DNA from 2 places in the Priestia sp. P5 genome. Region 2 is predicted to be linked to the other one. Evidence: riboswitches for the same ligand, from Rfam matches in the RefSeq annotation. Region 2 holds a riboswitch; the other holds the start of a gene.
What was found. Region 2 has a riboswitch for cyclic di-AMP ahead of kdpF (K(+)-transporting ATPase subunit F). Riboswitches for the same ligand answer to the same signal wherever they lie in the genome.
Positions count from the first base shown of each region.

Region 1 (16,665 bases), 810 kb from region 2:
CATTACCCCCGCGCTAAATAAAGTAACCGAGCGAATTGAGCTGATTACCTATGATCAATAAATGTATGTTTTCTGCGTTTCGATATGTACTTGTTCTTTATGCAATTTGCTTTACATTTTTATTTGTTAGTACAGTTCCAAGCCTATTTGGTTTCACTGTGACCGTTCAAGAAACGGATTATCACCACCTGCATCGCGGAGATATAGTTGTCTTTGGAGACGAATCATCTTCTTCAAAGAATGAACTTGTACTGGCCCATAATCAAGAGCTTGATGTACTAGTTACAGCTCAAAGAGATTCTTTGCCTGCTTCTTCTAAAGTAATTGGAAGCTACGCATACCATCTCCCGTATATAGGGTTCATTATTGAGTTTATGAAAGATTTTACTACGTTACTGGTGATGGGAAGTATTTTACTTTTATTGTTTTCGTATACGTTGCAGCCCAAAAGGCGAATATGGCGTAAGAGAAAGTAAAAAATGGGCGAATGCACATACAGGACAATCAACTAACGCATATAAAGTACAGTGTACGAAATGAAAAAAACAAGAGGAGAGATTGCTATGTATAACTACGATTGTTACGACCCATGCCATCACGGAGGCTATCACCACCTATATGATACTTGCCACTATCCAATTAGCTATCCAATTGGCGGTTATCATCATTGTGGAACGGGCCAGTCATTTGCATTAATTGTTGTGCTATTTATTTTATTAATCATCATTGGCTGTACTTGTTTTTGCTGATTAGCCCTCATTTGCTCGCATGTGCGAGCTTTTTATAACAGATGGAAAAGGACAAACTTACATATAAATTGTTTAAATAATAAAAAAATTTTGCCAAATCAACATTTACCATATTATACTATAGCTAGTAACTCAATAAGCGAAGGTGAATATATGGAAAAGGAAAAAGTATTTCAACAGCTATTTTCAATGTCATTTACACCAATGCTCGTAATGAATATGGATGGAGATATCCAAATTTTAAATGAAGCGTGCTGCCACCTTTTTAAAACGACGGAGGAACGACTTCTTTCCTGTAATGTATTTGAAGAGCCAAATCGCTTTTTTATTGAAAAGCATGAAGTGGAAGCGTTAAGAAAGCAAGAGGAAGAAGTTGTTTTACTTAAGAAAAAAGTAGATCAGCAGTTTCCGATGCACATCCATATTCAGCGCACGGAAGGGGATATTCCGCTCTTAGTTGTTCAGTGGAAAGAGTTTTCCTCAAGTATTCAAAAGCAAGAGGAAGTCATTCGGAAAATGAAGCAATATAAGCAGTTTGTCCAGCAAAGCCAAGATGCATTTATTGTAACAAGAGAAGGCAGAATTCAATATTTGAATCCCGCTGGTGTTAAACTTCTTGGCGGCGAGAAAAAAGAAGAGTATATCGGGCGTCCTTGGCTTCATTTTATTCATCCCGAACATTTAGAAATCGTAAAAGAACGAATGGTTCAGCTGATGAATGGAATGTCCGTGAGGCCACGTGTTGATGTGAAACTATTGACTAAAAAAGGAGTCGTCATTATTGAATCTTCGGCAACCAAAATTAAGTTTGAAGGACAGGATGCCATTCAGTATATTATTCGCGACGTAACGGATCGGAAAAAATATGATGAAATGGCAAGCAAATCTGAAAAGCTTACAATGGTGAGCAAGTTAGCGGCAGGAGTAGCACATGAAATTCGTAATCCAATGACGGCGATTAAAGGGTTTATTCAGCTGTTAAAAGCATCAAAACAGTATAACGAAGAATACAATGATATTATGCTTGAAGAATTGAATCGCGTCGAATCCATTATTCAAGAATTTTTAACGCTGGCCAAGCCTAAAATTGAAAATTCATACCACCCAAAAAGTCTCAATCAAATCATCCGTCACGTGACATTATTATTAGATACACACGCCAATTATAAAAACTGTCGTATTATTAATGAAATTAGTGATGAGATTACAATCTTTTGTGAAGAAAATGCGCTTAAACAAGTTTTTATTAATTTAATTCAAAATGCGCTTGAGTCAATGAGCAAAGGTACAGTTAAAGTCACCGTTGAGAAAAGAAATGAATACGGCATGGTCATTATCGAGGATGAAGGCTGTGGAATTGATGAGCAATCTTTAGCCCGGCTAGGTGAACCGTTTTATTCTACTAAACAAACAGGAACGGGGCTAGGCTTAATGATTAGCTACCGAATAATCGAACAGCATCAAGGGCATATTTCATTTGCGAGTAAAGTAGGAGTAGGAACAAAAGTAGAAATTGCTCTTCCGTATATTAAAGAACCAGTGAACATTTCATAGCGCTTGCTATTCGTTCACTGGTTTTTATTTGACTGGAATAAAAACGAATGTTTTTTTATATTTTTATTTTAATGTTCGTATATATTGTTGACTAAAGGATTTGTTTTTGATATATTATCAAATGGCTAGAAAATAACCGAATGATAATAAAAAAAGAAAATTCGGTCAATGACTTTTATCTTTTACCCAAAGAAAAAAGATGATGGGAGAATGTACAATGAACTCAAATTATGATGTTATTGTGGTAGGGGCAGGACCCGCTGGGATTTTTACTTGCTATGAGTTAACGTTAAAATTACCGGAAGCAACTATTTTATTAATCGATAAAGGACACGATATCTATCGACGTAATTGTCCGATTCTTCAGAAAAAAATTGAAAAATGTCCGCCTGCGGTTGGCAAAAAAGAGTTTGCTGGCTGTTTGCCTGCTTGTTCTATCACAAATGGTTTTGGTGGAGCCGGCGCATATTCAGACGGGAAATTTAATATCACAAGTGAATTTGGAGGCTGGATGACGGATTATCTGTCTGAATCACAGGTGGTAGATTTAATTAAATATGTGGATGAAATTAATTTAAAACACGGAGCAACCGATACGATTACGGATCCGTTAACTGATAAAGTTCGTGAAATTGAAAAACGCGGATACGCAGCAGGTTTAAAGCTATTGCGTGCCCAGGTGCGTCATTTAGGAACAGAGCAAAATTTAGAAATTTTAAAAAGCATTTATGAATACTTAAAAGAAAAAATTGATATGCAGTATAAAACGGAAGTAGCCGATTTAATAACAGAAAAAGAAGACGGTCAGCATATCGTGCGCGGTATTGAATTGAAAAACGGTGAAAGAATTACGGCTGATAAAGTGGTTGTTTCACCAGGTCGAGACGGCTCGAAGTGGATGAGCGACTTACTAAAAAAACGCCGTTTAAAAATGATTAACAATCAAGTGGACATCGGCGTTCGAGTAGAAACATCCAACGTTGTTATGGAAGAAATCAACAAGCACTTGTACGAAGGGAAATTCATTTACAATACGTCTGTAGGTACAAGAGTCAGAACGTTCTGCAGCAATCCTTCAGGACATGTGGTAGTAGAGAATCATTCAGGTATTATGTTAGCAAATGGACACGCATACAAAGATCCGAAGCTTGGAAGTCAAAATACGAACTTTGCGCTGCTTGTTTCTCATAAATTTTCGGATCCATTTGATCAACCAAACGAATATGCGCACGAAGTATCAAGGTTAGCTAATATGCTGTCAAACGGGGGCTTAGTTGTTCAAAAGTATGGAGATATTCTAAAGGGCCGTCGTTCAACAGCGAATCGAATTAAAGAAGGCTTTTTAGAACCAACGTTAAAAGAAGCTGTACCGGGTGACTTGGGCTTAGTGCTTCCTTACAATACGATGAAAAGCTTAATTGAAATGACAGAAGCACTGGATCATGTAACGCCTGGTTTAGCTTCTGAACATACGCTGTTTTACGGTGTAGAAGCGAAATTTTATTCAGCTCGTCCAAAGCTAAACGATAAGTTTGAAACTGAAATCTCTGGTTTATACGTGGGAGGAGACGGAGCTGGTATTACGCGAGGACTCGCGCAGGCAAGTGCGTGCGGTGTGTGGGTAGCGCGTGACATTGTTGAAAAATTAAAGAATCGCAAAGCAAGTTCTGAACCTGTTACTGTATAAGAAAAAGAGGCCGTCACGGCCTCTTTTTTTATATGTGTTAAATAATGAGAGCGAATAAGTAAAAAGCAAAGAACTTGTACCGCTCAAACTCCGATAGTTTTATATGATAATTACCCGCTCTTTTTTTAAAAAAATTACGGAATCCGTACGTCTATCGTGAGCAGAATTAAATAGAATAAGGCGAATTGATAATGTCCATTTCTTTCTATCAATAAAGTCAGTGAAATTTTAGGGAGTTTATATCAAGCAGTACAATAAGGATAAAATCAACAGTTGGAAAGAGTTGTTTTTTTGATGAGTAAAATATTTATGGAAGCAGCAAAGTACGCGTACGTTAGAATAATTATGCAAATTTATGAATGGAATTTAATGAGAAGAAAGTTCACTTCACAAACTATTTTTTGAGTTAATTTTTTATCTATTAGATTGTAAGTCTTGTTAAATAAGTGTTTGTGTTTTATTAGAATATGATGTGAATATTTTAAAATACAACAATTCTCAACTTTTTATGATAAAATACTGCATTATTTTTGAATAAAAAGTTGACAGGATCATATAAAATGAATTTTAATTAAAGTAACAATTATTATCATGAAAAAACATTTAAAAAAATTATTTGCTTAATCTCTTTTGTTTTATAAGAGAACGGGGGACCCATATTTGTGCGTAATGTACTTGGGGTGAATCTTGAATGAATCAAGTGGGGTAACTCACGTACCCGAATCCGACAGCTAACTCCGTAAGCATTCAGTGAGGGAATAACAGGTCTATGAAACCATGATATTCTCATGGTTTTTTGTATAGCTAAAATATTCCTAAACTATTAATCTGAAAATTTTTAATATATTGTATATTTTGAGTGTTATCGTTCTCAATGCATGGTAAAATAAGTATGGTAGTTAGAATCATTCTAATATAATTTATTTACGGGAGGTAAATCTATGAAGCTATCGACAAAAATTATTATCGCGCTAATTGCTGGTGCTGTTGTAGGAGTGTTGATTAATGCTTTTGCTCCAAGTGCTTTTGCTCCGCTGGACAAGTACTTGTTTACACCGCTTGGCCAAATTTTCTTAAGCTTAATTAAAATGCTTGTTGTACCAATTGTGTTTTTCTCGATCACTTTAGGTGTAGCAGGTTTAGGAGATCCTAAAAAACTAGGAAGAATCGGGGCTAAAACAGTTTCCTACTTCCTAGTTACAACAACCGTTGCGATTATTATCGGTTTAATTTTAGCTTATGCAATTAAACCGGGTACGTTTGGATCTTTTGATACAAAAAACGCTTCTTTTGAAGCCGAAAAAGCACCGCCGGTTGGAGAGACATTCTTAAATATGATTCCAGTCAATCCAATTCAAGCGATGGCTGAAGGGAATATGCTTCAACTTATCGTTTTCTCTATCTTTATCGGTTTTGGTATTACGATGCTTGGAAGTAAAACAAAAGGGCTTTACAATTTACTAGAGCAAGGCAATGAATTAATGATGTACCTTGTAAATCTAGTGATGAAGTTTGCTCCTTACGGAACATTTGGTCTTCTTGCAACAGCGGTTGGAAGTCAAGGCTGGGAGGCAATTAAAGCGATGGGTCTATACATGATTGTAGTCGTGCTCGCGCTGTTCATCCATTCAATCGTAACGTATGGTGGAACTGTCGCTCTTATGGCCAGACGCAACCCAATTGAATTTTTTAAAGGTTTTGCTCCTGCGATGACAGTTGGCTTCAGTACATCAAGCAGTAATGCAACGCTTCCGATTTCAATGAATGTGGCACAGAAAAATCTTCGTGTCCCGGAGTCCATCAGCAGTTTTGTTCAGCCGTTAGGTGCTACCATTAACATGGATGGAACGGCAATTATGCAAGGTGTAGCGACTATTTTTATTGCACAAGTATACGGCGTTGACCTATCGCTGGGGGCTCTTGTGACGGTTGTATTGACAGCGGTGCTTGCTAGTATTGGTACAGCAGGTGTGCCGGGAGTTGGTCTCATTATGCTAGCAATGGTACTGAGTTCGGTTGGCCTGCCTGTAGCAGGTATCGGATTGATTATCGGAATTGATCGCTTGCTTGATATGCTTCGTACATCTGTAAATATTACGGGAGACGCTGCGTGTGCCGTTATTGTGGCTGAGTCAGAAGCAAAGCGTATGGATAAATCTGTAACGCAATCGGCTTAATAAGCGCAAAAGCTCTAGCTATATGCTAGGGCTTTTTTTATTGGCAAGAAACTCTTCTTTTCAGCATACAGTTTAATAAGAGTATGTGTTTGAAAGGAGAGTGCGGAAATGAATAAGACCCATGTGATAAAGCCGCTGCTCGACGATGACTACCCAGTTATTTCATATGGAAAAGGAATTTATTTGTACGACCAAGATGGAAAAAGGTACATAGATGCTTCGTCAGGGGCAGTTACAGCAAGTATCGGACACGGCGTAAAAGAAATTATTGATGCGATGACCGATCAGGCACAGAAAGTTGCGTTTGTATATCGGTCGCAGTTTACAAGTGATCCAACAGAAGCCTTAGCTAAGAAACTATGTGAATTAAGCAGCAATCATTTCCAGTGGAGTTTTTTTGTTAACAGCGGGACAGAAGCGACTGAAACGGCTATGAAAACGGCAATTCAGCATTTTCAAGAGCAAGGAAAGCCAACCAAAACGAAGGTTTTGTCACGCTGGATGAGCTATCACGGTATTACCATAGGAGCTCTGTCTATGTCAGGGCACGTTGGAAGACGAAAACGCTTCTCGTCTTTGCTTGAAGATTATCCTTCGGTTTCACCTCCTTATTGCTATCGATGTCCGTTTCAGCAAACCTATCCATCCTGTAATCTTGCTTGTGCACACGAATTGGAAACAGTTATCAAACGAACCGGCCCTGAACATATTGCTGCTTTTATTACAGAGCCCATTGTAGGAGCAGCCGGAGCAGCCCTTACACCTCCTCCCGGCTATTATGAAGTGATAAGAGAAATTTGCGATAAATATGATGTTTTATGGATTGCGGATGAAGTCATGACGGGAGTTGGGCGTACAGGCGTGATGTTTGCGTATGAGCACTGGGGAGTTAAACCAGACATCATGACGCTTGGAAAAGGAGTGGGAGCAGGATATACACCAATAGCCGTTACGTTGGCTAGCAGCAAAACGATTGAACCTATTATGAACGGATCCAAATTAATTATGAGCGGACATACGCTAAGCGCTAATCCGTTGTCATCAGCTGTAGGGATAGCTGTTTTAACCTATATTGAAAAGCATGATCTTGTTCAAGAAGCAGCGGTGAAAGGAGACTACTTAGTAGGGAAATTGAAGAAGCTTCAACTTCTTTACCCTATCATTGGTGATATACGTGGCAAAGGCTTATTAGTTGGTCTTGAGCTTGTGCAAAATCCAAAAACGAAGGAGCCTTTTTCATCATCGGAAAATATGACGGCACGCGTAATAAGTAAAGCCCAAAAAAATGGTCTTCTCCTTTATCCTTCGCAAGCAGGAACAGACGGAGTCGAAGGAGACGGTATTATTATTGCGCCACCGTTTACGATTACTCATCGTCAACTTGATGAAGCGGTCGATCTGCTTTCGAAAACATTACATGAAGTGCAAAATGAAAAACAGGGAAATGAGGTGAAATAAGTGACAAAGGTCGAAAACTCATTTCAAAAGATTACAACTGTGGAACAAGCGATTGAATACGTGGATCATGCTGCTACGCTGATGATAGGAGGGTTTGGAGGAGTAGGCAGTCCGCCTTCTCTTATTGACGGCCTTATCGAAAGCGGAAAATCAAATTTTACATTGATTTGTAATGATTCAGGCTTTCCCCATATTGGTGCGGGAAAATTGGTAAGCCAAGGAAGAATTCAAAAACTGATCGCTTCTCACATTGGATCGAACCCAGTAGCTGGAACGCTGATGACAGAAGAGAAGCTGAAAGTTGAGTTTTCTCCTCAAGGAACGCTTGCTGAACGGATTCGAGCGGGAGGAGTTGGACTCGGAGGAGTACTGATTGATGTAGGAATTGAAAATGACATTATTCAATTTGGAAAAGAAAAAGTGGAAGTAGACGGCAAGACATTTTTAGTTGAAAAACCACTCACAGCCGATGTGGCTTTTGTATATGCAAAAAAAGCAGATCCATTCGGCAACTTGCTTTATGATAAAAGCGCTCGAAACACTAATCCATTAATGGCTATGGCAGGTCGTATCACTATTGTTGAAGTGGATGAAATCGTTCCTCTTGGCGACATTGACCCAGAGAACGTGATGACGTCAGGTGTATTTGTGGATTATATTGTCCCTTCAAAAGGAGTGAATTGGAAATGGGTTTGGGAATAGATATTCGTCATCGTATTGCAAAACGTGCTGCGGCTGAAATCAAAAACGGCATGATTGTTAATTTAGGGATTGGCATTCCTTCTCTTATTCCTAATTATGTACCAAGCGCTGTTCATGTGATGTTTCATGCTGAAAACGGAATTTTAGGTTTAGGATCTTCGCCTCCTTTAGGTGAAGAAGATGAGAATGTCTGCAATGCAGCAGGCTATCCAACAACTACCGTTCAAGGGGCTTCATACTGTGATAGTGCTACAGCCTTCGCGATGATTCGAAAAGGATACGTCGATATGACCATTCTTGGTGCGTTAGAAGTGAGTGAAAAAGGGGATTTAGCTAATTGGATTGTGCCAGGTAAGCGAGTTCCTGGTATGGGAGGAGCGATGGAATTAGCTCAAAAAGCGAAAAAAGTCATTGTGCTAATGAATCATACGAGCAAGACAGGAGAACCGAAGCTGGTTAAGACGTGCTCTTTACCTTTGACTGCCTCGGGCTGCGTGGGATTAGTTATTACAGATCGGGCGGTTTTTAAAGTAGAAAAAGATGCGCTTCTTCTAACAGAGTTAATGTCTCCTTATACCGTAGAGGATATTTTGAGTTCAACAGAAGCGACAGTTCGCCTGAGTGATCAATTGATTACGATACCATAAGGAGGACCATTACATGAACCTACAGCAATCTATTCATAACTGGATGACAGAGCATCGTCAAAGTGCAGTGCGTTTACTCAAGCGTTTCGTAGAAGAAGCAAGCGTACAAGGTTCTGAAAAGCATGCGCAGGCAATTGTCATTGAACGCCTTCGACAGCTGCAGTTAGATATTGATATATGGGAACCGGACGAAAAAATACTTCGTAGCCATGAAGCTTTTGCCTCCAACCGTTCTACTTTTCGAGACAGTCCGAATGTGGTAGGCGTGTTAAAAGGGAAAGGCGGAGGCAAATCCATCATTTTGAATGGGCACATTGATGTAGTGCCACCCGGAGATCTTTCACAGTGGACGGAAGACCCTTATACGGCTGTTGTAAAAGATGGAAACTTATATGGGCGCGGAGCAACGGATATGAAAGGAGGGAATGTGTCGTTACTTTTAGCTATTCAAGCGTTGAAAGAGCTAGATATTTCACTAAAAGGAGATGTTATTTTTCAAAGCGTAGTAGAAGAGGAAAGCGGAGGTGCAGGAACACTTTCCTGCGTACTTAGAGGGTACAAAGCAGATGGTGCCATTATTCCAGAACCAACCAACATGAAGATCTTCCCTAAACAGCAAGGCTCCATGTGGTTTCGAGTGACCGTGCATGGAGTAGCAGCACATGGAGGGACTCGGTATGAAGGTGTGAGTGCGATTGAAAAAGCCGCTGTTGTGCTTAAACATATTGAGGGTCTTGAAAAAGAGAGAAACAGCCGAATTACCGATCCGCTCTATAATAAAATTCCCATTCCCGTGCCGATTAATATCGGAAATATACAAGGAGGAACGTGGCCTTCTTCAGTCGCTGATCAAGTAATATTAGAAGGCAGGATAGGAGTTGCTCCGCATGAAAAAATGAAAAATGTCAGAGCAGAAATGAAATCCTGGCTTGAACTTCTGCCTCAGTCTGATGAGTGGTTTGCTGAGCATCCTGTCGACTTGGAATGGTTTGGGGCCCACTGGCTTCCCGGTGAAATTGAATTAGAGCATCCGCTTATGACCTCTCTTTCGTCCTCTTTTTATCAAGTGAAACAGAATCAGCCGATCATTGAAGCATCTCCTTGGGGAACCGACGGAGGGATACTGTCACAAGTAGGGGATATTCCAACAGTTGTGTTTGGACCGGGAGTAACAGAAGTGGCCCACTTTCCGAATGAGTATATTTGTATTCAAACGATGCTTGACGCAGCCGAAATTATTGCTCTCACGGTAGCAGACTGGTGCAGTATTGCGGACTAAGCTAAAAAGGGAGAGGATACAAACAAATGGCGAAACAAGAAAAAATTTGTCAACCAACCTTTGCTATGACTCTTTTTTTAGATGAATGCAACAAGCGTCTGAGAATAGATGATTACCGGGGAAATGTGAACGATATTTACAGCTATATATATAAAGAAATTGATAAGGCAATGTACGAGAAGTGGATTATAAAAGCACGTGCTGAACATCTGTTGGACTGGATGAGCTTGGGATTTTCTTTAGAAGCAACTGTTCCCTACTATTTTAACGGAAGCGACGCGTATCTTTTATGCTATTATACGTCTCAATCCCGCCGAGACAGCGGGGAGACGTTAAAAGAAACAGAGCTGCTTCAAGATGTTTTGAAGTTGCCGACATCTGATTATTCTCCTTTATCGAATCAACTGATCATGCGCCGAGCCATTTCATCTGACGCTAAACAACTTTCTCAGCTCTACCGTCAAATCTTCACAGTGTATCCTACTCCCCTCTACGAAGAAGAGTATCTCTCTAGTTTGCTTCAAGAAGATAGTTTGTTTTATATCATAGTTGACAAGAACGATATCGTTAGCGCTGCTTCTGCTGAAATTGACTATGTCTATCACAATGCTGAACTAACGGATTGTGCGACTCTCCCTGCTTACCGAAAGTATGGATTCATGAAGCATTTATTAAGCGCACTAGAGGAGGAGCTAAAACAGCGACATATTTTTTGTGCATACACAATAGCGAGAGCGCTTTCATTTGGAATGAATGCAGCTTTTCATCAGCTTGGGTATATCTATACGGGACGATTAACGAATAATTGTTACATTTATAAATCGTTAGAAGATATGAACGTATGGGTGAAGGATTTATCAAAAAGTAAAGGGTGAGAAATAATTAACCAATTTATGGGCTGTAACATATAACAATAGTAAATCTTCATAAAGGAGCGATTGTATGTTATATGATTTATATAAGCCGTCCCGACGTTGGAAAGACATTGAGTTATGGAAAGATGTTCCTGAAGAAAAATGGAATGACTGGATTTGGCAATTAACAAACACAATTCGAACGTTAGATGATTTAAAAAAGGTCATTAACTTGACTCCTGAAGAAGAAGAAGGAGTGCGCATTTCAACCAAAACAATTCCGCTCAATATTACGCCTTACTATGCATCTTTAATGAATCCAGATGATCCTCGCTGCCCCGTCCGTATGCAGTCTGTCCCGGTTGGCAAAGAACTTCATAAAACAAAATACGATCTAGAAGATCCCCTAGATGAAGACGAAGATTCTCCAGTGCCAGGGTTGACTCATCGCTATCCTGATCGCGTTTTGTTCTTAGTTACCAATCAATGCTCGATGTACTGCAGATACTGTACTCGAAGAAGGTTTTCAGGACAAATCGGAATGGGCGTTCCAAAAAAGCAGTTAGATGCTGCGATTGCTTATATCGCCAAAACACCTGAAGTAAGAGATGTACTCATTTCAGGCGGTGATGGTTTGCTGATTAATGACAATATTTTAGAATATATTTTGAAGAATTTAAGAGCTATTCCCCATGTGGAAATTATTCGAATTGGCACAAGAGCACCCGTTGTGTTTCCGCAGCGAATAACGGAAAATTTATGTGCCATTTTAAGAAAATATCATCCAGTGTGGTTAAATACTCACTTTAATACATCGATTGAAATTACGGAAGAGACAAAAAAAGCATGTGAAATGCTTGTTGATGCAGGCGTTCCAGTTGGCAATCAAGCGGTTATTTTAGCTGGAATTAATGACAGCGTAGCTATCATGAAAAAGCTTATGCACGATTTAGTGAAAATACGCGTTCGTCCTTACTATATTTATCAATGTGATTTATCAGAAGGAATTGGGCATTTCCGAGCACCTGTTTCCAAAGGGCTTGAAATCATGGAAGGGCTGCGAGGTCATACGTCTGGCTATGCTGTTCCAACGTTTGTTATTGATGCGCCAGGAGGAGGAGGAAAGATTGCGGTTCAGCCAAACTATATTATTAGTCAAAGCGCAAGTAAAGTTGTTCTGCGAAACTTTGAAGGAGTGATTACGACATATCCGGAGCCAGAAAGCTATGTGCCTGGGCGAGCGGATGATTATTTTCGAGCTGTTTATCCAGCATCGGATGCTAAAGATTCTTCCATCGGCATCTCGGGTCTTATGAATGATACTCAATTCAACCTTGTACCGGAAGGGTTAGGGAGAGTAAAAAGACGTAAAACATATGAAAGTGACAGTGCTCACGAAAGCCTAAAAGACAAACGTGAAAAAAGAGATGAATTAAAAGATAAAAAGTTTAAAGCTCAATTGAAAAAAGACGGTAAAAGCGACGATGCTCCATCATCTTAAGGAGGTCCTGTAATATGACTGTTCAATGCGCATGGTGCGAAGAAGAAAAAGCGGTAGAAACAACCAATACCGCATACTGGGAATTGCCAGACGGAACGAGAAGTATTGAAATTACTCATATGCCATGTATCAGCTGTTCAGGTTGCGGGATGTCATATCAAGAAGAAGAGATCATAGAAGAAGTGGAAACACAGCTGCTTCTTGTCGATACAAAAAAACTTGATGAATCCATTCGGTATGATGAGCTATTAAAAGTGCCAAGATTATTAAAGCGCAACTACTTTAAATTCTAAAAAGCCGCCCCTTATTTTGTAAGGGGCGGCTTTGCTTATTGATAAGCCTTTGTTCCAGCAGTGCGCAGGCTATAGGCATGTTTTAAAGCTACTGTAACAGGACGGAAAGTTGGAAGTTCGACTTCGTCTATTTTCGAAACGGGCAAGAGACCAACAGATGTGCTCGTAATAAAAACTTCATCAGCGTCTTTTAAAAAGGAAGGAGTCATGTTTTGTTCTCGGATTTGAATGGCTTGTTCCTGCGCACATTCCAGTACGTTAGCGCGCGTAATACCGGATAGAATTTTTCTTGTGGCAGGAGTGGTGAACAAGACGTTGTCTTTTATCGCAAATACATTGCTGCTCGACCCTTCGGTTATGTATCCGTCTTTTACTAAAATAGCTTCTTTACATCCTTTAGAAGCCGCAGCTTGTTTGGCCAGAAGGTTAGGAAGTAGGTTCAATGATTTGATATAGCAATTAGCCCATCGTTCGTCTTCCAAAAGAAGCGTGGAAATGCCTTTTTCATAGGCTTCTTCAGGTGTTTGGCGAGGATGGCGTATTGTGAGTGCTAATTGTGCAGGTACATCGGGAAATAAATGATTTCGAGGAGCAATCCCGCGCGTAACTTGAATATAAATATCGGCGTCTTTTAACGTTGATTTTTCCATTGCTTGATGAATGATGTCCTTTAGCTCTTGTCTTGAAACCGGCAGTTCGATAAAGATTGCCTTTGCACTTCTTTCTAAGCGGTCTAAGTGACGTTCAATTGAAAACGGAATCCCTCTGTATACGCGAATAAATTCATAAACACCGTCTCCGAACTGGTGACCGCGTTCATCAATTGGAATAACAGCCTCATTAATATCTCTAAACTCTCCAGCATAATATGCTAATTCCATCTTGAAAAACTCCCTTCCTTTAGATATTAAAACGTTAACATAAAATTCAGCAAAATGAAATTATTTACTTGGTTTCTTCGAAGAAAATGAAAAAAGTCATACTCCTTTAGGAGTATGACTTTTATGAAAACGTACGTTTGAATGCTAATGAAAATTTCTGAATGGCTTTTTTAGGTGTAACAAACTGAACGATGAGCTTGGTACCGGTGATGAACCAATCGACAATACGGCTGCCGAGAAGCATCGTTACTAAAATGGACAGGGCGATTAAGACGATGATACCCCATGACGTTGGCTCTAGACTTTTTGAGAAGTCAGTTGTAAAGAACCATTTTAAAATGAAGCCGTGCAATAAATACACGTATAGCGATCGCTGTCCAATGCTTGTTAAAGCAAAACCGCGCGTTGGAATTAAAGCCATAAAGGCAAAAGATACAAGAAAAGCAATTCCATAGTGAGAAACGCGCATTAAAAATTCGGCCACATTGTCGTACGTATTCGTTCCATACAGCATATCTGTGTAAGCCGTGTCGTCTAAGAAAGAATAGCTTCCAATTAATGTAACTAGTAATACGATGGATGCAATGATTCGATTTCGCGCTGTCAAAAGATTTGTAAAAGGCTCTTGTCGCTGTGACAAATAGTAGCCTAAAAGGAAAAACGGGAAAAAGACAAACATTCGGCTAATGCTTAGAATTTTATCAAATCCGTCAATATCAATGAAGCCCATTGCAAGTCCAAGCGAAATAGAGACAGTTAAGCTAATCCACATCGGGAACTTCGCAAAGAAAGGAAGCATTAATTTCCAAAAAATTAAGCTCAGTAGAAACCACATTGCCCATCTAGGAACCAAATATTGAAGCGTGTACGTTTCATCTGTATAAAGCACACTATAATAAAGGGTATAGATAGTTTGGAAAGCTAAATAAGGAAGAGCCACCTTTGTAAATATTTTTTTGTAATAGCCTTTTTTATGAAAATTTTTTGAGAAATAACCTGCTAGTAAAATAAAGACAGGCATATGGAAAATAAAGATAAAGTGATAAATGGACAGCATTCCGCTGCTATCTGTTCGGTACGGAGAAATCATGTGTCCAAATACAACTAAAAAAATTAATACGAATTTAGCATTATCAAAGTAAGCATTTCGAGTATTCATAGTATTATTTTTCCTCAACATATGCTGATGTAAACCTCCCACCAACAAGATTTATTTAAATGGCGATTATTGTTAGAATAACCTTTCACTACGGAATTAAAACATGAATTCTTCTTTTTTGCAATTACATAAAGGATTGAGAAACCTGTCGAATCAATGCTTTTGTTATAAAAACGATGTGTTTTTGTTACAAATGTCTTTTGGGAAAAAGAAAAATATTGATATAACAATATTTATTCGTTACGCTAATAGTGAAATTTGTTTTGCAACTGTAACATGAATTTAATATTTTTTGTCGGGTAAAACACTTATATTGCAGTGTTCGACATCTACATATCACAGAGGAAAGTTGTAGATTTCTTAAAAAAATGATAGAAAAGATACACATACCGCTGGAGGGGGAGTACGATGAAATCCTTTTATCACTATATAATGAAATTCCGATCAAATAAAAAACATGATCGAATGGGAGAGTTTGCGCGAAGTGCTTATGATGATCACAGCTTCCCGAAATCTTCAACAGATTATGACGAACTGAGTTCTTATTTAGAGCTTAACGGACATTATTTATCAAGTATGACCGTATTTGATGAAGCATGGGAGCTTTATCAAAATAATGCGTGAGAAATAAAAAAGCAGGCTGATGGATATCCATCAGCCTGCTTTTTTATTTTCTTTAGCTCATGCACTAAGCAGGAGGAAAAATGATAGAAGGCAATAGATAATAAAGGCTTGGTTCTAAAGATGTTATACTTCCCCTTTTTTAGTTACTGCATATAATATTGTAACTTTTCAGTAGGTGTATGTTTACTAAGGAGGTGCGACGATGGCAGGGAAGAAAAAACCTAAATACGGAATTGGTGAAACAGTCGTTGTAACAATATACGGGACCGTTGGCACTATTACCGATATAAAAGTGATGGATGGGATTTTTGTATACGAAATCAACCATAGTGAAGGTCTTTTTTTAGAAGATACAATTGAGCTTCTAGAAGAATATGAAGGTCAAATATTAGTACAGGAAAGAGTAGAGCTTGAATATAAATTTTTCTTCGGCGATATCGTCCAGGTTTTTAATTATGGAAAAGAGTTATTTAAAATCATTGGTATTCGAACAGAAATATGGCGTTATAAAGAGGATTCATGGGAAGATATTGTCTATGAATTGTCACGTGTAACAGATGGAGAATGGCTTGAGGCTAGTGAAGAAGAACTCATTCTCGTAACTCCTCATGAGGAAACAGAAAATTACGCTCAAAGTGTTGATATGTTGTATTTAGGTAAAGAAATTAAAAAGACGGAGTTGCTACCAAAGATGAAAAAACAAAACGGTTCTGAAAAAGAAGAAGTGAGGTTAACTAAAGAAAAGCATGAGATTATAAACGGTCTTTTAGATGTGTACAATGATTATAAATTTTTGTATGAGCTTTTTGAAGATGAAGAATACGCTGAAGTCATGAACTTAGTGCTGAAACATTTAAAAAAGATAGCAAAATCCGAACAAGGAAAATAGCAGGTAGATGCCTAATAAATAAAAGATAGCCGAGATAGATCATCACATCTCTCTTAGCTATCTTTTATTGTGTATACGGCGATGATAATGAAAAAAGAATGGGTATAATTACCTTTCTATTTAAACTGCTGAAATTTTAGACATACTATTGCCGAATTGTTCATAAATGTGTATAAGGTAAAACTTCAAGAAGAAGATGGAGTGAACCTAT
Region 1 covers NZ_JAKWFJ010000001.1:846,132-862,796, forward strand. Annotated here, with positions in the region: gene MMB69_RS04310 (hypothetical protein) at 1-61, shown strand, start outside; gene MMB69_RS04315 (hypothetical protein) at 51-476, shown strand; gene MMB69_RS04320 (YjcZ family sporulation protein) at 564-749, shown strand; gene MMB69_RS04325 (ATP-binding protein) at 903-2,303, shown strand; gene MMB69_RS04330 (NAD(P)/FAD-dependent oxidoreductase) at 2,521-3,990, shown strand; cyclic di-AMP (ydaO/yuaA leader) riboswitch at 4,598-4,752, shown strand; gene MMB69_RS04335 (dicarboxylate/amino acid:cation symporter) at 4,932-6,167, shown strand; gene MMB69_RS04340 (aspartate aminotransferase family protein) at 6,276-7,625, shown strand; gene MMB69_RS04345 (CoA transferase subunit A) at 7,626-8,327, shown strand; gene MMB69_RS04350 (3-oxoacid CoA-transferase subunit B) at 8,312-8,974, shown strand; gene MMB69_RS04355 (peptidase) at 8,988-10,253, shown strand; gene ablB (putative beta-lysine N-acetyltransferase) at 10,280-11,128, shown strand; gene kamA (lysine 2,3-aminomutase) at 11,196-12,608, shown strand; gene MMB69_RS04370 (YokU family protein) at 12,623-12,901, shown strand; gene dat (D-amino-acid transaminase) at 12,937-13,782, opposite strand; gene MMB69_RS04380 (acyltransferase family protein) at 13,904-14,941, opposite strand; gene MMB69_RS04385 (YozE family protein) at 15,350-15,565, shown strand; gene MMB69_RS04390 (hypothetical protein) at 15,768-16,454, shown strand.
Region 1: another riboswitch for cyclic di-AMP. It lies ahead of MMB69_RS04335 (dicarboxylate/amino acid:cation symporter); the one in region 2 lies ahead of kdpF (K(+)-transporting ATPase subunit F).

Region 2 (16,665 bases):
ATGCCAAGATAAAGCCGAGTTTTGATGTCCATTGTTCGTTTTGACTCATTTTTTCTCACCATTTTTCTTTATTTATTCTGATTTGTCATACTATATCATACAACCCTTCTATCGAAAAGGGTTTTTGTTGTTTTAACCCCCATCATGTGTTATGAATAGTATGTAGGTTTCATGATTTATTTTCGTAACTAAAAAAAGTTTGACAGTTAGAGGTACAAAAAATGACAAATCAGCAAGTAATACAGCAACAATTTTTAGATAAGTTCCTTGATTTCATCTTAGTAAAATGTCCAAACTGCGAACTATGTGCGCGAGTTGTAAAACTGGATAAAAAATTGAGCGGGTCAACGCACTCATGCACGTGTCCTCACTGCGGTTATCTAGACGTAACCAATGCTGATAGCCAAGGACCGTTAGAATTTTCTGAAGCATTAGATCCTTTTTTTCAGCTTCCGCTTTACTTAGAAACGATATGCCCTGAACGTCGACTATGGGCTTATAACTTAGATCACCTTCAGTATATTGAATCTTATATTGAAGTTAAAACATGCGGGGCTTGTTTCGACGAGCTGTCGGTTGAACATTCATTGCCGGATTGGGTAATTCATAAGCAGAAAGAAGCATTAAACGAAATTCAACGTTTAAAAGACACCGTCTTTTGCACATTCAAATGAAGATAGAAAAGAAACGTTGCCGAAGAGGCAACGTTTCTTTTCTTACGAAGAACTTTCTTCGGTAAGTTTTCTTCGGTAGTCTCCGGCCTTATCGAACTCTTTTGCGGTGCCGACGAAAAAGTAGGTTACCGTATGATTTTTGTTGCCTTGAGTCGTTCCATGAATCATCTTCCCCTGCTTCAATTGCTTTCGCTCTCCATTTTTATTTACATAGAAATATTTATTTCTTGCCCAGCCGCCGCCGCTTAAAAGCGTTTTGGTTTTCCCGACTCCCTGGTCATTTACTTTAAATACAGTGTAGTCTCCTTCTGTCTTGCTGGGATTTCCGTTATCTTTATCATATTCGACCATAACCCATCCTTTGTACCCTTCTGGTATAAGGAAAATGCTCGGTTGAGACGTTTCATCTGGGCGTCCACATCCAGCTGCGATTATAATCATTAAGCACAAAATGAGCCACCTTTTCACTTTTCCCAACTCCTTTCTTGATAAAAGACGTGCCTCTATACTGCTTTTAGTTTTTGTTGAAGGTAAGATTATATTCTTTTTGTATCCCTCAATTTTTTCCAGTTCATCCAATCAAATATGCTATATTTACGTATCGTTTGTCACACACTATTAGCAGGCGTTTACAATTTACATGGGAGGATAACAAAAATGAGCTATGTTTTTTTATTTATTTTGCTCTTTGTCATTCCGCTTTACACACAGCAAAAAATTGTTCGTGCCGACCGTGAAAATACACGTACATTATTACTAAGTAAACACGAGCAATCTGGATATAAAAAAAGCGATTCCCCGTAAAACAGGAATCGCCTTCTTTTAATATGTTAAGCTTCCGGCCACAATAAGACCGACGGCAACCGACGCTGCAAAAAGAGTTACTCCAACCGCTACATTTCCTTCTTCTACTTTTTTGGCTAGGCTCGTTTTAGGCGTCATGATAAATTCAATAACCCAATATGCCACTACTTGAGTAATGATACCTACTACTCCCCAAAGAGCTGCATCTACCAAATTTAAGCTGTTGCTCCATACAGTAAAAATGACAATAGCAAGCCCAATTCCTTTTCCCCATAACTTCAAAGCGACAGCCACATTGCCTTTTTTTATGAGTTCACGGTCATTAAACTTTGTTGTTAATTCAAATACCATAACTCCGATAAATAATAGCCCTAACCCTACCGCTACGTGAGATAAAAAGCTCCCTATACTAGCCCAATCAATCCATTGTGTCATTTTTATTCCCCTTTTCATTTTAATCCAATCGGCAAATAATACGATTCGTTATCCGTAATTTGATTTCCAGCTCGTATGCCTACTGCGCTTGCTTTTCCATTTAATAAAAAGCACCCGTACATGATATGGGCCTCTATTGTTTGCGTTTGAGTCTTCATCGTTGCAGTTGGCAATGGAATAAACTGTTGATACACAGCCGTGTATTCTTGATATGTCTTATGCTGATCTTCGTCTATTTTGATTCCATCTTTATTATAAATTTCAACGGTATCTCCCTCACGACCAAAAGATGGTTTCTTCACAAATGCTTGTTTTCTTTCAATAAATGGATCTTCTTCTAAATACGTTGGTAAAAAGTACGTTTCAATGATGTGATGCTCTTCTTTAGTGAAGAAAGGGTGATGTTGTTCATACAAAGCCCAAATGAGTGCTTGCACGGCTTTGGACTGCAGTAAAAATGCAGAAGGCGGGTTGATTATGGCTACTTTTTTTTGCTGCGCCAATGTTAAAAGCATATGTCCGACTTTTTCATGCGTGCTCGGATCTTCATCTTCAATTAAATGTTCAAGCGGATACGTTTGGCGATAAAGTACGTCTATTTTTTGTCCATATTGATCATACACGCCCGCTTCTATATGTTCACCTTCTTCCACTGTAAAGGAAGGGACAATTCGAAGCTGCGATAATGGAACGTATGTAGCATCTACATCGGCTAGCTTCATTAAATAAAGAGTCGTTAGCTTATCTTCTTCATGTGTATCATGAGAAGAAAAAACGACGTTTGGATAGTTCGTACTATCGAGCTCGTTATAAGCTTCAAAAATGGCGTGTTTTAATGCTAAAGCAAGCTTTTTTTCCTCAAGCTTATTAGGGTTTTTTACTTGAAAATGACGACAGACTAACTCATTTACATGAAATAATTCTTTAATAAACGTAGGCGTATCCGCATTTAGTTCTAAAAGCTTAATTTGATCAGTCGTAACAGCAAAATCAAGGCGCGAAATCACACTTTCTGTTTCCAGCGTTTTCAGTCGTAGGTACGGGAGGCTGTCTTTTGGAAATCCTAAAGAAAAAAGCGTCTGATCATCTAACGAACGAAGTAAAGGTGCAGTTTTAAAAAATAATTCCCCAATTTGATTTGCAGCTTCTTTAATAGAATCAATGATATGAGAAGAATTCATATGTACGTCATAAAGAGCATACTCTGTTCCATATAAATCGTGCCAAAAATCTTCAATTTCTTTATAAAACATTTCTCGCTTTTCCTTATGCATTACCCGCCAAAACCGCCTTTAGAGCCGCTCCCAATTCCAGATTTATACGAGCTGCTTGATTTAAATGATTTATAGGCCGATGATGAGGTCAGCTGTTTTTTAGAGCCGTAGTAGCGGCCTCCGTGATAATATGAGCCGCTGTGCGAAGAAGAAGAATCTGAACAGTAGTACGTTTGCGTATCTTCATCCCATTTCCACTTGTCACACGATTTATCTTTCGGTTTAGCTGGTCTTGCCTGATCAGTTGAACTACAGGCAACGAGCGATGTCATTAAAGCTGTGGTCAAAACCCCGGCCATCATTTTTTTTGTTTTTGACATTACGCCTTTCCCCCTTCATACGTTACGCCTGTTTTTGTTACGTATAAACTGTACACGCTGCGATCTTCATCAATTTCCGCAGAGTCTCTTTCCCATTCCCATCCATTATAGTAGGTATACACTGTTCCGATATAGCTTAATACGTCCAAGTGCGTATAAAATGAAGAGACGAATAAAATCGGATGTCCTCGAAGAGAATTCAGTTCGCGGACTTCTAATGTAATCTCTCTGTGATCATCTTCTGCTTGCTCTTTCGGTCCATGTTCATGTTCTTTTACATAAATAATATGTATATCATCTTCGACTGCAGATGAAGTTTGTTTATACGTTACTCCTTCTTTAACAAAAAATTCGCATTCTCTTCGTGCTAAAATTTGTTCAAGTTCAATAGATTGATAGTGATAAATAGATACAAATGTATCATCAAACTTTAGCAGTCGGTATTCTAACTTTCCCATTGTGCAACTCCTTTTGTGACTTTTTTGTGAACGTTCTTTAATAAATACGTACAGATTTTCAAAAAGTTTCAATTTTTCTCATATTAAAAGGTTTAGCTTTAAATAAGCTAAACCTTTATTTTTTTATCACATCTGTCACAACTTCATAACCGCCTGTGTATGGGTCGAATACATATTCAAGCATGCCGTTTCCACGATTGACTTTAAATAGATAACGGTATTTTTTAGGGCTGTCTTTTGCTGGATATACGTATTTTCCTTTTTGGAACTGACTTAGCAAGAGCTGTTCTCTTTGCGCAAGCATTTTTTTTGCTTCATTATAACCATACAGCGGGAGATTTTTGGCATAGAGAACCGGTACAAATACAAGCACAACGACTGAAATCGTAATAAGCCCTTGTTTAAACCACCGCATAAATCTCTTTGGATTTCGAGAAAGTAACATTGTGATGACAATTACTACTAACAAAGGAACAATATATACTTGAACATACGGAATGTTTGCAAATACAGGTCGATTAATCAATAAGACAATTACTTCGATAGCTGCTACTAATACTAAAATAAAATAGACCACTTACTCTTCACACCTCGACGATTCAATGAATTTTATATGTGTTAGAAAGTATTCCCACTCATGAATGAACTCGTCTATTGTATCATAAGACGCAAAAAAAATATCTACGGTTCTCTATTTTACGGAATTCAGATAATAAAAGAGATTAAGGCATAACGAAATCACCCCAATCTAAAGACGAACAAATGGGATAATGCGCTAATATGGATCCCTTGTTACACCGCTGTTGATTTCCGTACAAGGCTTCGTTTTCCGAGGGCGACCACTTCTGCCGGGTCTCACCTGTTCCGCTTTTTACGCATAAGTCCTCGCCTTGCCCTCCAGCCAACAGCTAGAGGCCACTACATACATGAAACTGCCTTCACTCTAACCATAAAAAAATCTGAACACATTTGATTCTCTATCCAGAATCAAACACGTTCAGATCTTTCTTTAACTGAGCTACTTTTATTCCATCCTTTTTATTATGAAACTTCTACGTTTCGATTTTGATTATATTTTTTTCCTTGTAACAGTGAGTAAATGATCGCTGCTGCCCACACGATAAGTATGAATGCATATACAGCTATCTGAGTAGAGCTGCTTGATACCCAAGTGTTTAAGAGTGTTCGAGCATTTGTTAAAATGATAAACCCACCAACAAGTGAACCAAGCAAGTGAGCCGGGATAATACGAACAAACCATGCAGCAATCGGAGCCGCGATAATTCCGCCAATCATAAGGGCGCCTACCCAGAACCAGTTTACCTGCTCCCAGCCAAGAGAGATTAAAAAGCCAAGTGTAGCCGAGACGGCAATAGCAAATTCACTTGTATCCACGGTTCCAACGACTTTCCGTGCTGTTGTGCCTTTTTTAGCCAGCAATACAGGCGTTGCTATCGGTCCCCAGCCTCCTCCTCCTGTAGCATCAGCAAATCCAGCAATTAATCCCAGCGGAATGGACTGTTTCGTCGATAAAGGTTTGGTGCTCTTTTCTTCGTTTGTTTTAAACGTAAATAAAAAACGAAATAACACATAAACTCCTAGGAGCAATAAGAATGTTGAAACGTAAGGTCTTACTGCATCTCCAGGTAAATTACTTAGAAAGCAGGCTCCTACAAAAGCTCCGATGGAACCTGGGATAATTAGTTTTAACACCATCGATTTATCTACATTTCCAAATTTAATATGCGAAACACCAGAAGCTGCTGTTGTTACAACTTCTGCTAAGTGAACAGATGCGGAAGCCACAGCTGGTGCAATTCCAAACGTTAAAAGCAGCGTAGTTGATGTCACCCCGTACGCCATTCCGAGTGATCCATCAATTAACTGAGCTAAAAAGCCAATAAGTGCAAACGTAATTAACTTTTTCATGTTGTCCCTCCACTTTCATCTTCTGTTAGAAAGCACAAAAAGGCCTCCAACAGTTGTTTGCTAGAAGCCTTCGGTATGTCCGATCAGCTGTCCGTTTTATGAATAAGTTGTTTATATTGTAATCCTAACTATTCCTAGAAGTCAACTGTGTTTTTAGTTTTTCTTTTAGTCTATGTACGTTGCTTGGTTATAGTATCAGTAAAATAAAATTCTTCTTGTTAAGTCAACAACATAAAAACGACCGCTCACTTAATAAGGGTGGTCATTTTTATGCGTATCTTGCCAGTGAGCTAGCACTTCAGGTGGCAAACTCACATCTTTATCTAATGACGTCACATCCATAGAAGCGGGCTCATCGCTATTTATCACTTTTTCTACCCAATCTGGCTGTACAACTAATGCTTGTTCAATCGTAATTAAAGCCAGCCCTTGCTCAAAAGCTTCTGCTACTTCTGTTGCCGTAAGTCCTCCTGTACCCACAAGAGGGACCCGGTGATTGACGTGCTTAATAATCGAAGAAAGCAGTGAACGATTTTCTTCCTTATTTAAGGTAGGTTCATGCAAAGCACTGATATGTAAATAATCGATTTCTGTATAAACAAGACGATCAATCCACTCAAATGTATCTTCCACTTTAGTTCCTAAATAGCCTTTTTCTTTGGGCGCTAATGTATATCCCACAATAAATGGTTTGCCCGCATGTGCTGCTCGACGCGTCACTTCACGAATAACTTCAAGTGCAAAAGTGAAGCGGTTTTCTGCGCTTCCGCCATAAGAATCACTTCGTTCATTGGCTTGCCTTGATATAAACTGCTGCAGTAAACATTCATTTCCCCCGTCAATTTCTACTCCATCAAACCCTGCTTCCATAGCTCTGGTGGTAGCTTCGCCAAACGCTTGAACCATATAAGTTATATCGCGCTCGGTCATTTGAACAGGCTTTTTCCCTTTACGTTTATGAGGCTTTTCACTTGGGCTAATGGCTTGCCACTTATTTTCCATTTCTACACACTTTCTGCCCCCGTGCGATAGTTGAAGAATCGCTTTAGCTCCTCTTCTATGAATCATTTGGGTTAGTTGATGAAGCTTTCGTATGACCTGATCACGATGAATTCCGATTTGACCATGTGCTACTTGGCCATTTTCTGTGATAAACGCGGGGCCGATAATTACCGTACTGACGCCCCCTACTCGTTTTTCGTAAAAAGACATATCAATATCAGATATTTCTCCGTTTTCCCGTGAAGCGTATGTGAGGATAGGTCCCATTGCTAATCGGTTTTTCATCTCAAGAGCATCAACAAATTTAAAATGTTTAAATAATTTTTCATAGGCTGTCTTCAATTAATTCACACCTTTTTTCCTTAGCTTACCCATCTAGAAGCTGAGTAGACATAGGCACAAAAAAAGAAATACCTTTGCCGGCATTTCTTTTTACGTCGTTTTTCTTATTTTTTTGACGGGGTAAAATACAAATTCGCTTTTTCCGACAATCCGTTTTTCATCAATAAGACCTAGACCGTTGCGGCTATCCATACTGTACAGACGGTTATCACCCATTACAAATACTTCGTTTTTAGGTATTTGAACGGGTTCAAAATCTCCTGTTAGCTCCATATCCATGTTGTTGGCAATTTGACGATTCGTTTTTAAATAAGGTTCACTTACTTTTTTATCATCAATATAAAGCTGATCTTTTTTCATTTCGATTTTTTCACCTGGCAGACCGATTACTCTTTTTACATAATGCTTATTCTTAGCCTCATCTTTAATAATCACAATATCTCCGCGGCGAATATCATGGAGCGAATACGACAGTTTATTCACAAACAAACGCTCTCCGTTATGCAGCGTTGGGTTCATTGAAGCGCCTTCTACAATATACGGAGAAAATAAAAATGCGCGAATCATAAATACTAGAGCGATAGCGAAGATAATAGTTTTGAATATGCTGCGTAATTGATCGCTTTTTGTTTTTTCCGTAGTCAATATACTTTGTCTCCTTTGTACAGCTCACTTTTCTTATGTAAAAAAGCAAGAAACCTCTTACTTTAACACTTATTCTAACTTAACCGTAGAAAGAACTGAAATCAAATGTTTTATGTTATGTAAAAAAAGAACCTCTAACAAATGTTAGAGGCTTACATTACGCAAGTTTCGTCTTTACATCTCTTATTATAACATTAATTATATAAAAAGAGACTACCTTTTATGTAAAAATTATGTTTTTTACGTAAACTTAACTAAATCTTCACATTTAAAGGCGCTTCTCCACGTATAAAAAGTTGAGAGATGCAATACTCTATAATCTCTCTTCGCCGCACGAGCCCAATAAAAATGTTTTGATCATCTACAACTGGTACAAAATTTTGTTCCGCCGCGCGTGACAAAATACTTTCCATTTCGTCATTAATGGTGATAGGTTCATAATCGCGATGCCTTGGGACCTCTTCAATTCGCAGGTGTTCCAGCTCATGGAGTTCTATATGTTCTAGGCTTTTTATTTTCCATAGCAAGTCTCCTTCTGCCAAAGTCCCTACATATTCTCCTTTTTGGTTAATGAGCGGTACAGAAGAGTAGCGATGATACTCCATTTTCTCCAATGCTTGACGGACAGTTGACCGTGTCGACAGGGTAACGACTTCTTTTTTGGGGAGTAAAAAGAACGCAATATTCACTCATATTCTCCTTTTATTATACATCCATTTTATTGTTATTGCTTTGCTGAATCTGAAACAATATGAATGTCGATGTTATGAGTCTGTCTCATAATCGTATTCACAATAGACCCTTTTCGAATCTCTTCCCACCTTGTCCTCGCTGATTGCCCTAGTAAGATTTGAGTAACGCGATACTGCTTGGCTACGTTCACAATCACTGCAGCTGGTTTTTGCTTTTTAGCTTCTTCAACAATTAGCGATGCGTGAAAGCGATCAGCAAATTCCTGCCACTGTTTGATTTGGGCTTTTTGCCTTTCTGTTTGCTCGCCTGTAAAAACATGGAGCAGCAGCAAATCTGCTTTCAATCGGTTTGCCATTCTCCAGCCTCTTCGAATCAATTTTTCAGCTGTTTCACTGTATTGAATGCATACTAAAATACGTTCGCAAATACCTGTTACGCCAATTTCATGGGAATGAATGAGCTTACCGTCCACTTCATCCGCTATTTCTCTAAGCGTTAATTCACGAAGGGCATGGAGATTTGCGAGCTTAAAAAAAGACTGCAGGCTTTGTTCAATTTTATGAACTTCGTATATTTTGCCTTCACGAAGACGCTTTTGCAGCTGTTCTGGCGTAACATCGACAAGCTGAATTTCATCTGCTTGCTGGATAAATAAATCTGGCACTGTTTCACGAACTTTTACCTGGGTAACAGCATATACGAGATCGTGCACGCTTTCCATATGCTGAATATTCATTGCTGACATGACTGAAACACCTTGGTTGAGCAGGTAAGAAACATCTTCAAAACGTTTTTTATGGCGGCTTGTCGGCACATTTGTATGAGCGAGTTCATCGATAATTACAACTTTTGGCCGCCTTCTTACAATCGCCAGCAAATCAAGCTCTTGTAATTCTTTTCCTTTATAAAAAATAGTTTCTTTTTGGATTACTTCTAGATTTCCAATCATCGCCTCAGTCTCATTCCTGCCGTGTGCTTCTACATATCCAACTACGACATCTACGCCTTCTTTGACTAAATCGTGCGCATCTTGAAGCATTTTATACGTCTTTCCTACTCCCGGCGCCGCACCGATGTAGAGTTTAAGCTTTCCGCGCTTCTGATCATGAAGTTCACGCAATAGTTCTTCCGGAGTTTTTCTTCGAAAGTATGGATGAGCTTCTTTTTCTTTCATTGTTCAGGCCCCTTTATCACACTCGCTTCAATACATGAAGCGAGTGCATGTAATTAGCGCTCTCGTTGAACAGCTAAATTTAGCTCTACTACATTTACTCGTTTTGCACCAAAAGCTCCTTGCTGAGTGTGTTCTTTGATCAGCTCTTTTAGCGTGTTGGTGTTAATATGCGCTGTTTTTGCTACGCGCTCTACTTGTGCATATGCAGCTTGTGGCGTAATATCCGGATCGAGTCCAGAAGCCGAATTTGTGACGGCATCAATTGGAATTCCGCCTTTTGGTAACTCGTTTTCTTTTTTCCACGCCGCTACTGATCTTTCGATACGATTCGTAAGATCTTTATTTGAAGGTGCTAAATTCAACGACCCAGATCCTGCCCCGTTATAATCGATACTAGAGACTCTGCCATGAAAAAATGCATTGCTCGTAAACTGCTGCCCTATCAGCTTAGAACCGATAACTTGATGCTTGTTTGAATAGATTAAGCTGCCGTTTGCTTTATTTGGAACAGCCGTCTGAGCAATGCCTGTCATCACAACAGGATAAATAAGACCACAAAGAATTATCATCATAATTGTTAAGCGAACAATAATGCTTCCCGTTCGTTCTGTTTGTATCATCGTTTCTTCTCCTCTACATTACAAATGAAAGTAGTAAGTCAATTGCTTTAATCCCAATGAAGGGAACCAATACCCCGCCTAATCCGTAAATGAACAAATTTTTTCGCAGCAGGGCGTTAGAACTCATCGGCTTATACGCAATTCCCTTCATGGCTAAGGGAATTAACAGCGGGATAATGACCGCATTAAAAATAAGCGCTGACAATACGGCAGATAGAGGTGAATTCAGCTTCATTACGTTAAGAGCTTCCATTTGCGGAATCGCCAAGGTAAACATCGCTGGAATAATGGCAAAATATTTAGCAACATCGTTTGCGATGCTGAATGTAGTTAAGGCACCCCTTGTCATTAATAGCTGTTTTCCAATCGAAACGACTTCAATAATTTTTGTGGGATCGGAATCTAAATCCACCATATTTGCTGCTTCTTTAGCTGCTGAGGTTCCGCTGTTCATTGCTAAGCCAACATCAGCCTGAGCAAGTGCAGGGGCATCGTTTGTCCCGTCACCTGTCATGGCAACTAGCTTTCCTTGCTGCTGTTCATATTTAATCACTTGAATCTTGTCTTCTGGCTTGCATTCCGCAATAAATTCATCTACTCCAGCTTCTTTTGCAATGGTTGCTGCGGTTAATGGATTATCTCCTGTACACATGACTGTTTTAATGCCCATTTTACGAAGTTCATCAAAGCGTTCTTTCATTCCTGGTTTTACCGTGTCTTTTAAATAAATCAAGCCGTAAATTTTATCATCAGCGGCGACGGCAAGCGGCGTGCCACCAGCTCCTGCAATTTCGTTTGCTTTTTGCTGCAAATCAGAGGGAATCTTCCCGCCATTTGACTCTACCCATGCCGTGACGGCGTCCACTGCCCCTTTCCGTACAGATACATTCTGTAGGTCAATGCCGCTCATTCGCGTTTCAGCTTTGAATTCTACAAACGTTCCCTGCGTTTTTCTAAGATCTTCTACTCCCATACGGTTTTGAATAAAATCAACAACTGAGCGCCCTTCTGGTGTTTCGTCGTAAAGAGAAGAAACAAACGCCCATTTGTAAAGTTCACGTTCGTCTGTGCCTTCTACAGTCGTTAATTGATGAGCCATTCGGTTTCCAAACGTAATGGTGCCGGTTTTATCTAAAATAATTGTGTTGATGTCACCAGCTGCTTCTACTGCTTTTCCTGACATGGCAATCACGTTAAACTGCGTAACTCGATCCATCCCAGCAATTCCAATGGCTGACAATAATCCTCCAATCGTCGTAGGAATGAGGCAGACGAGCAGTGAAATTAAAATAGCCGTGTCGAGCTGAAAATGTAAGTAGTTTGTAAATACAGGAAGCGTCACAACAACTAATAAGAAAATAATCGTCAGACTTGTTAAAACCGTATTTAGCGCAATTTCATTTGGCGTTTTTTGACGCTCTGCTCCTTCAACAAGCGAAATCATTTTATCTAAAAACGATTCACCTTGTTCACACGTAATTTTAACTGTAATTTCATCGCTGACAACTCTTGTACCTCCAGTTACAGAGTTAAAATCCCCGCCTGCTTCTTTCATAACAGGTGCCGATTCACCGGTAATGGCCGATTCATCAACAGATGCCAGTCCTTTAATGATTTCTCCATCTCCAGGAATCATTTCGCCTTGTGAAACGACGACGATATCTCCTTTTTTTAGTTGCGATGCCGATACTTGTATTATTTGCCCGTTTTGAAGTTTATTAGCTGTAATGTCACCTTTCGATTGCTTTAATGAGTTTGCCTGTGCTTTTCCTCGGCCTTCTGCTAATGCTTCTGCAAAATTAGCAAAAACAATTGTGAAAAATAACACGAGGGATACGGCAATATTAAAGCCTGCGCTTACTGTGCTTTCTCCGAAAAGGTCTGGAACAACAGCTAAAAAAAGCGTAATAACAAATCCGATTTCTACTACGAACATGATAGGGTTTTTTATCATCGTTCTTGGACTTAGCTTGATAAAAGCCTGCTTTACTGATTGAATAAAAATCGATGAAGTTTGTTTATCTACAGCACCTTGAATGTGACTGTTACGATCAAATTCAAGATTATTCGTAAAATTCCGTTTATTCATTATAATCCTCCGCTTTCTTAATTACAGTGTCAAATACTCAGCAACCGGCCCAAGTACAAGCACTGGGAAAAACGTAAGTGCCCCTACAATAACGGTAGTTCCAATTAAAATGCCGCTAAATAAAGACGTATCCGTTTTAAATGTCCCCGGTGTTTCAGGAACAAGCTGCTTAGATGCTAGTGAGCTTGATACCGCCAGCATCGTAATTAGTCCGAAGTAACGTCCAATATACATAACAATTCCCGTAGAAATGTTCCAAAACGGCGTTGCGTCACCGAGTCCTTCAAAACCAGATCCATTGTTTGCTGCTGACGATGTAAATTCATACAGTGCCTGACTTAAGCCGTGAAAGCCTGGGTTTGATATACCTTCTATTCCTAAATGAGTAGTGAGCGCTACGGCGGTTCCCCCTAAAATTAACAGCGGCTGCAGAATAAGCGTCACGGCGATTAGCTTCATTTCTTTTCCTTCAATTTTTTTACCTACGTATTCCGGGGTTCTTCCAACCATTAAACCTGATAAAAATACGGCGATGATGACGTACATCATGACATTCATAAATCCTGCTCCGACACCGCCAAATACAGTATTTAACATCATATTTCCAAGCGTTAACAACCCGGTAAGAGGCGTAAGAGTATCGTGCATCGCGTTAACCGCGCCTGTTTCACTTGCTGTCGTCACGATGGCGTACAGAGTTGACATACCGACACCAAACCGGACTTCTTTTCCTTCCATATAACCGCTCGCTTCATTTAGATGAAAAGCATCAAGTCTAGGGTTACCGCCCCACTCTGTTACAAACGCTGTGCTTAAGATAACGATAAACAGCATACTCATCGCTACAAACAAGATGCGACCTTGCTTACGCTGTCCGATCATTTTTCCGTACGTAAAAGGAAGTGCGGTTGGCAATAAAAGCATAAGGACAATTTGTAATACATTGCTCAACGCGTTAGGATTTTCAAATGGATGAGCCGAATTGACACCAAAAAACCCTCCTCCGTTGTTGCCTAGCTCTTTGATTGAAAGAAAAGAAGCAACTGGTCCCCTTGCTATTTGCTGTGTTGCCCCTTCTAATGTATGGGCAGTCACCGTTCCGCTTAACGTTTGAGGAACACCTAAAAACGCAAATAAAATGCCTGTTATAAAAGCGATAGGAAGTAAAACACGCGTAATTGATTTCACAAAATCAACAAAAAAGTTTCCCATTTCCTTCCCTGCCAACCCACGAATAAAAGCGATTGCTACTGCAAGTGCCGTTGCTGGTGCAGCAAACATCATAAATACAACGGCGGCCATCTGCGAGAAATAAGACAAACCTGATTCACCGCTGTAGTGCTGCAAGTTCGTATTTGTCATAAAACTAATGGCCGTGTTAAAAGCAAGGGCCGGATCCATTCCTTTGATGTGGCTTGGGTTAAGCGGCAGTACCCCTTGAAACCGGAAGATAAGATACACCACAAAAATCATAAACGTATTCGCCAAAACGAGAGCAAGTGCATATTGCTTCCACGTCTGATTATGCCCTTTAATTCCTGCCGCTTTAAACATCACCGATTCTATCTTCCCTATCAAGCTAGTGTTTTTATCGTTTGAAAACACATTCGCTATATAAATACCTACGGGCTTTGCAATAAGCGCTACAAAAACAAGCAGCAGCGCAACTGATAGTAGAAAAATCCCCACGTTTTATTCCTCCGCTTATTAAAATTGTTCTGGATTTAACAGTACATATACTAAATAAATTAAAACGAGAACTGAAATACCTAACAAAATGAACGACATGTTCACTTCTCCTCTCTTTCGTCTACTACATGAGACGACCAGCAAATAATTCCGTACATAGCAGCTGTTAATATGGCAAGCGTTCCAAGCATGATCATATCCAAGTTGCTCCCTCCTAACTGTTTCTTACCACCAATGATTAAGTGTAGTGACTGTTTCTGTGCGTAAAGCATCACGCCCAAGTGAGCTAGCTGCGAAAGGTTATTTTTGATTGTTTATTCCTCACGTATTGTTGATCTCGTTTTAAAAGCCCTACTATATCCTCTTTACGGTGCAGACATAACCTGCTCTCCTATTTTTTTCATTAAAAAAACCGCAGAAGAGAGTCCTCTTCCGCGGTTTAATGCACGACAAATAAGCCGTGATCGACACGAATTTTTTTACTCCCAAAACGCTTACGGAGTTAGCTGTCGGATTCGGGTTATGGAAGTAACCCTACTCAGTTAAGAGATTCACCCCTAGTACATACGTACAAAATATTGGGTCCCCCGCTCATAATTGATTAAGCGTATATTTGTTATTTAATTTTTAGGCTTAATTATGTTTTTTACTGCTGCGTTTAATACTTTGATTAGCTAACGTAGACAAATAGCGGTTTGCTAGATCAAAAGATTGCTGATCGCATATTGCTCGATATTCAATCATTTGAATCATTTGCTTAGATATATGCATCTTGACGCTCCTTTCACCTATATTTTGAAAGGAACGCGCTATCCGCTGTTATAGAAAACGACCACCATTACACCATCCTCTCTCTTAACGCTTACGAAGTTAGCTGACGGGTTCGGGTCAAGAAAGTAACCCTACTCAATTATGAGATTCACCCCTAATAATTGGGTCCTCCGCTCTTTCCCTCTCTTTCAGGAAAGACTCAGCGTTTCACTGTGGAACGTTTCATGAGAGTAATCTTACTCCTGTTAAATTTTACTGTCAACAACATTTTTTGAAATTTTAAAAGCTTTATTTTTTGCTGTTTATTCATTATTTTAAAATAATAGATTCAAAGAAAAAAAAGCGTTCTTATCTCCTCGATAAGAACGCTTTTTTTAGCTCATTTTCTCAATTTCATTTACAAGAATTGAAATGGCATCCGTTTTTGTTGCTTCACGCATTGTACGCTTCATCGTACTTGCCTGCTGCTGAAGCTCATTTACTTCACGCAAAAACAGCTCTTTTGTTAACTGTTCTTCTTCTACAACCATACAGTAGCCTTTTTTCTTAAAGGATTGTGCATTTAAAATTTGATCTCCGCGACTTTGTGCTTTTGATAAAGGAATAATCATCATCGGTTTATGAAGAGCTAAAAACTCAAAAATGGCATTGGATCCGCCGCGTGTAATCACATAATCAGTTGCTGCTAGAACATCCGGAAGCTGTTCATTTACGTATTCTAACTGACGGTAGCCCGACTCTTTTTCAAGGCTTGTATCAATATTGCCTTTTCCGCACAGGTGTACAATTTGAAATTTCTTTTGCAGTTCAGGCAAGGATTCTCGAACAATTTCATTGATGCGGCGTGCTCCTAAACTTCCGCCCATAATCGTTAAAATTGGGCGCTTATCATAAAAGCGAAGCCAGCTTTCCCCGTTCGCTGCGCTTCCGCTAAATAATTCTTTTCGAATAGGTGAACCAACAACCTGCACTTTTTCTTTTGGAAAATAGTTTGCCGCTTCATCAAAAGAAGTAAAAATTTTAGTGGCAAATTTCTGCGCAATTTTATTTGCCAGTCCCGGTGTTAAATCACTTTCATGAATGAACACGGGAATGTTTAGCGATTTAGCAGCCATTACAACAGGAACTGTGACAAAACCGCCTTTTGAAAACACAAGAGAAGGCTTTAGTTTTTTCAGCACGCGACGTGCATCGCCAACTCCTTTTGCTACTCGAAATACATCTTTTACATTTTCCATATCTACGTAGCGACGCAGCTTTCCGCTTGAAATTGCATGATATGGAACGTTTAATTTTGTAATTAATTCTTTCTCGATACCATTGTGAGAACCGACATAATGGATATCCCATTTTTCACTGTCTAATTCTTTCATAATGGCAATGTTTGGTGTTACGTGTCCAGCTGTTCCGCCTCCGGTAAAAACGATAACTTGCTTACTCATTTTTTCTTCCTCTCTTTACTTCACTTAATTGATCTGTTTTGACATCAATTTTTATCTGATCTTTTTAGCATGCAATCTGACATGTAAAACGATGGTTTTATTATAGCATTTTTCTTTTTACATATGTATGATAAGGCGTATAAAAGCATGCTATACTTTTCATAGGGAGTGATGATAATGAACAAATCTGCACCTGTAGTAAAAGGTGATACGGTGGATTCCGAAACGCGCTGCATGCACTACCGTACGGATAAAGATATTATTGCAATAAAATTTTATTGCTGTAATACATATTATCCATGCT
Region 2 covers NZ_JAKWFJ010000001.1:1,660,937-1,677,601, reverse strand. Annotated here, with positions in the region: gene MMB69_RS09255 (sodium-dependent transporter) at 1-49, opposite strand, end outside; gene MMB69_RS09250 (hypothetical protein) at 222-674, shown strand; gene MMB69_RS09245 (DUF6843 domain-containing protein) at 717-1,142, opposite strand; gene MMB69_RS09240 (hypothetical protein) at 1,332-1,478, shown strand; gene MMB69_RS09235 (DUF350 domain-containing protein) at 1,497-1,913, opposite strand; gene MMB69_RS09230 (glutathionylspermidine synthase family protein) at 1,928-3,187, opposite strand; gene MMB69_RS09225 (hypothetical protein) at 3,187-3,507, opposite strand; gene MMB69_RS09220 (hypothetical protein) at 3,507-3,965, opposite strand; gene MMB69_RS09215 (hypothetical protein) at 4,081-4,542, opposite strand; gene MMB69_RS09210 (sulfite exporter TauE/SafE family protein) at 5,007-5,894, opposite strand; gene MMB69_RS09205 (oxidoreductase) at 6,144-7,238, opposite strand; gene lepB (signal peptidase I) at 7,329-7,883, opposite strand; gene MMB69_RS09195 (CBS domain-containing protein) at 8,138-8,572, opposite strand; gene kdpDN (KdpD-like non-kinase potassium sensor) at 8,608-9,750, opposite strand; gene kdpC (potassium-transporting ATPase subunit KdpC) at 9,804-10,370, opposite strand; gene kdpB (potassium-transporting ATPase subunit KdpB) at 10,384-12,459, opposite strand; gene kdpA (potassium-transporting ATPase subunit KdpA) at 12,481-14,142, opposite strand; gene kdpF (K(+)-transporting ATPase subunit F) at 14,167-14,247, opposite strand; cyclic di-AMP (ydaO/yuaA leader) riboswitch at 14,626-14,766, opposite strand; gene MMB69_RS09170 (hypothetical protein) at 14,782-14,919, opposite strand; cyclic di-AMP (ydaO/yuaA leader) riboswitch at 14,992-15,134, opposite strand; gene MMB69_RS09165 (undecaprenyldiphospho-muramoylpentapeptide beta-N-acetylglucosaminyltransferase) at 15,294-16,361, opposite strand; gene MMB69_RS09160 (CHY zinc finger protein) at 16,539-16,665, shown strand, end outside.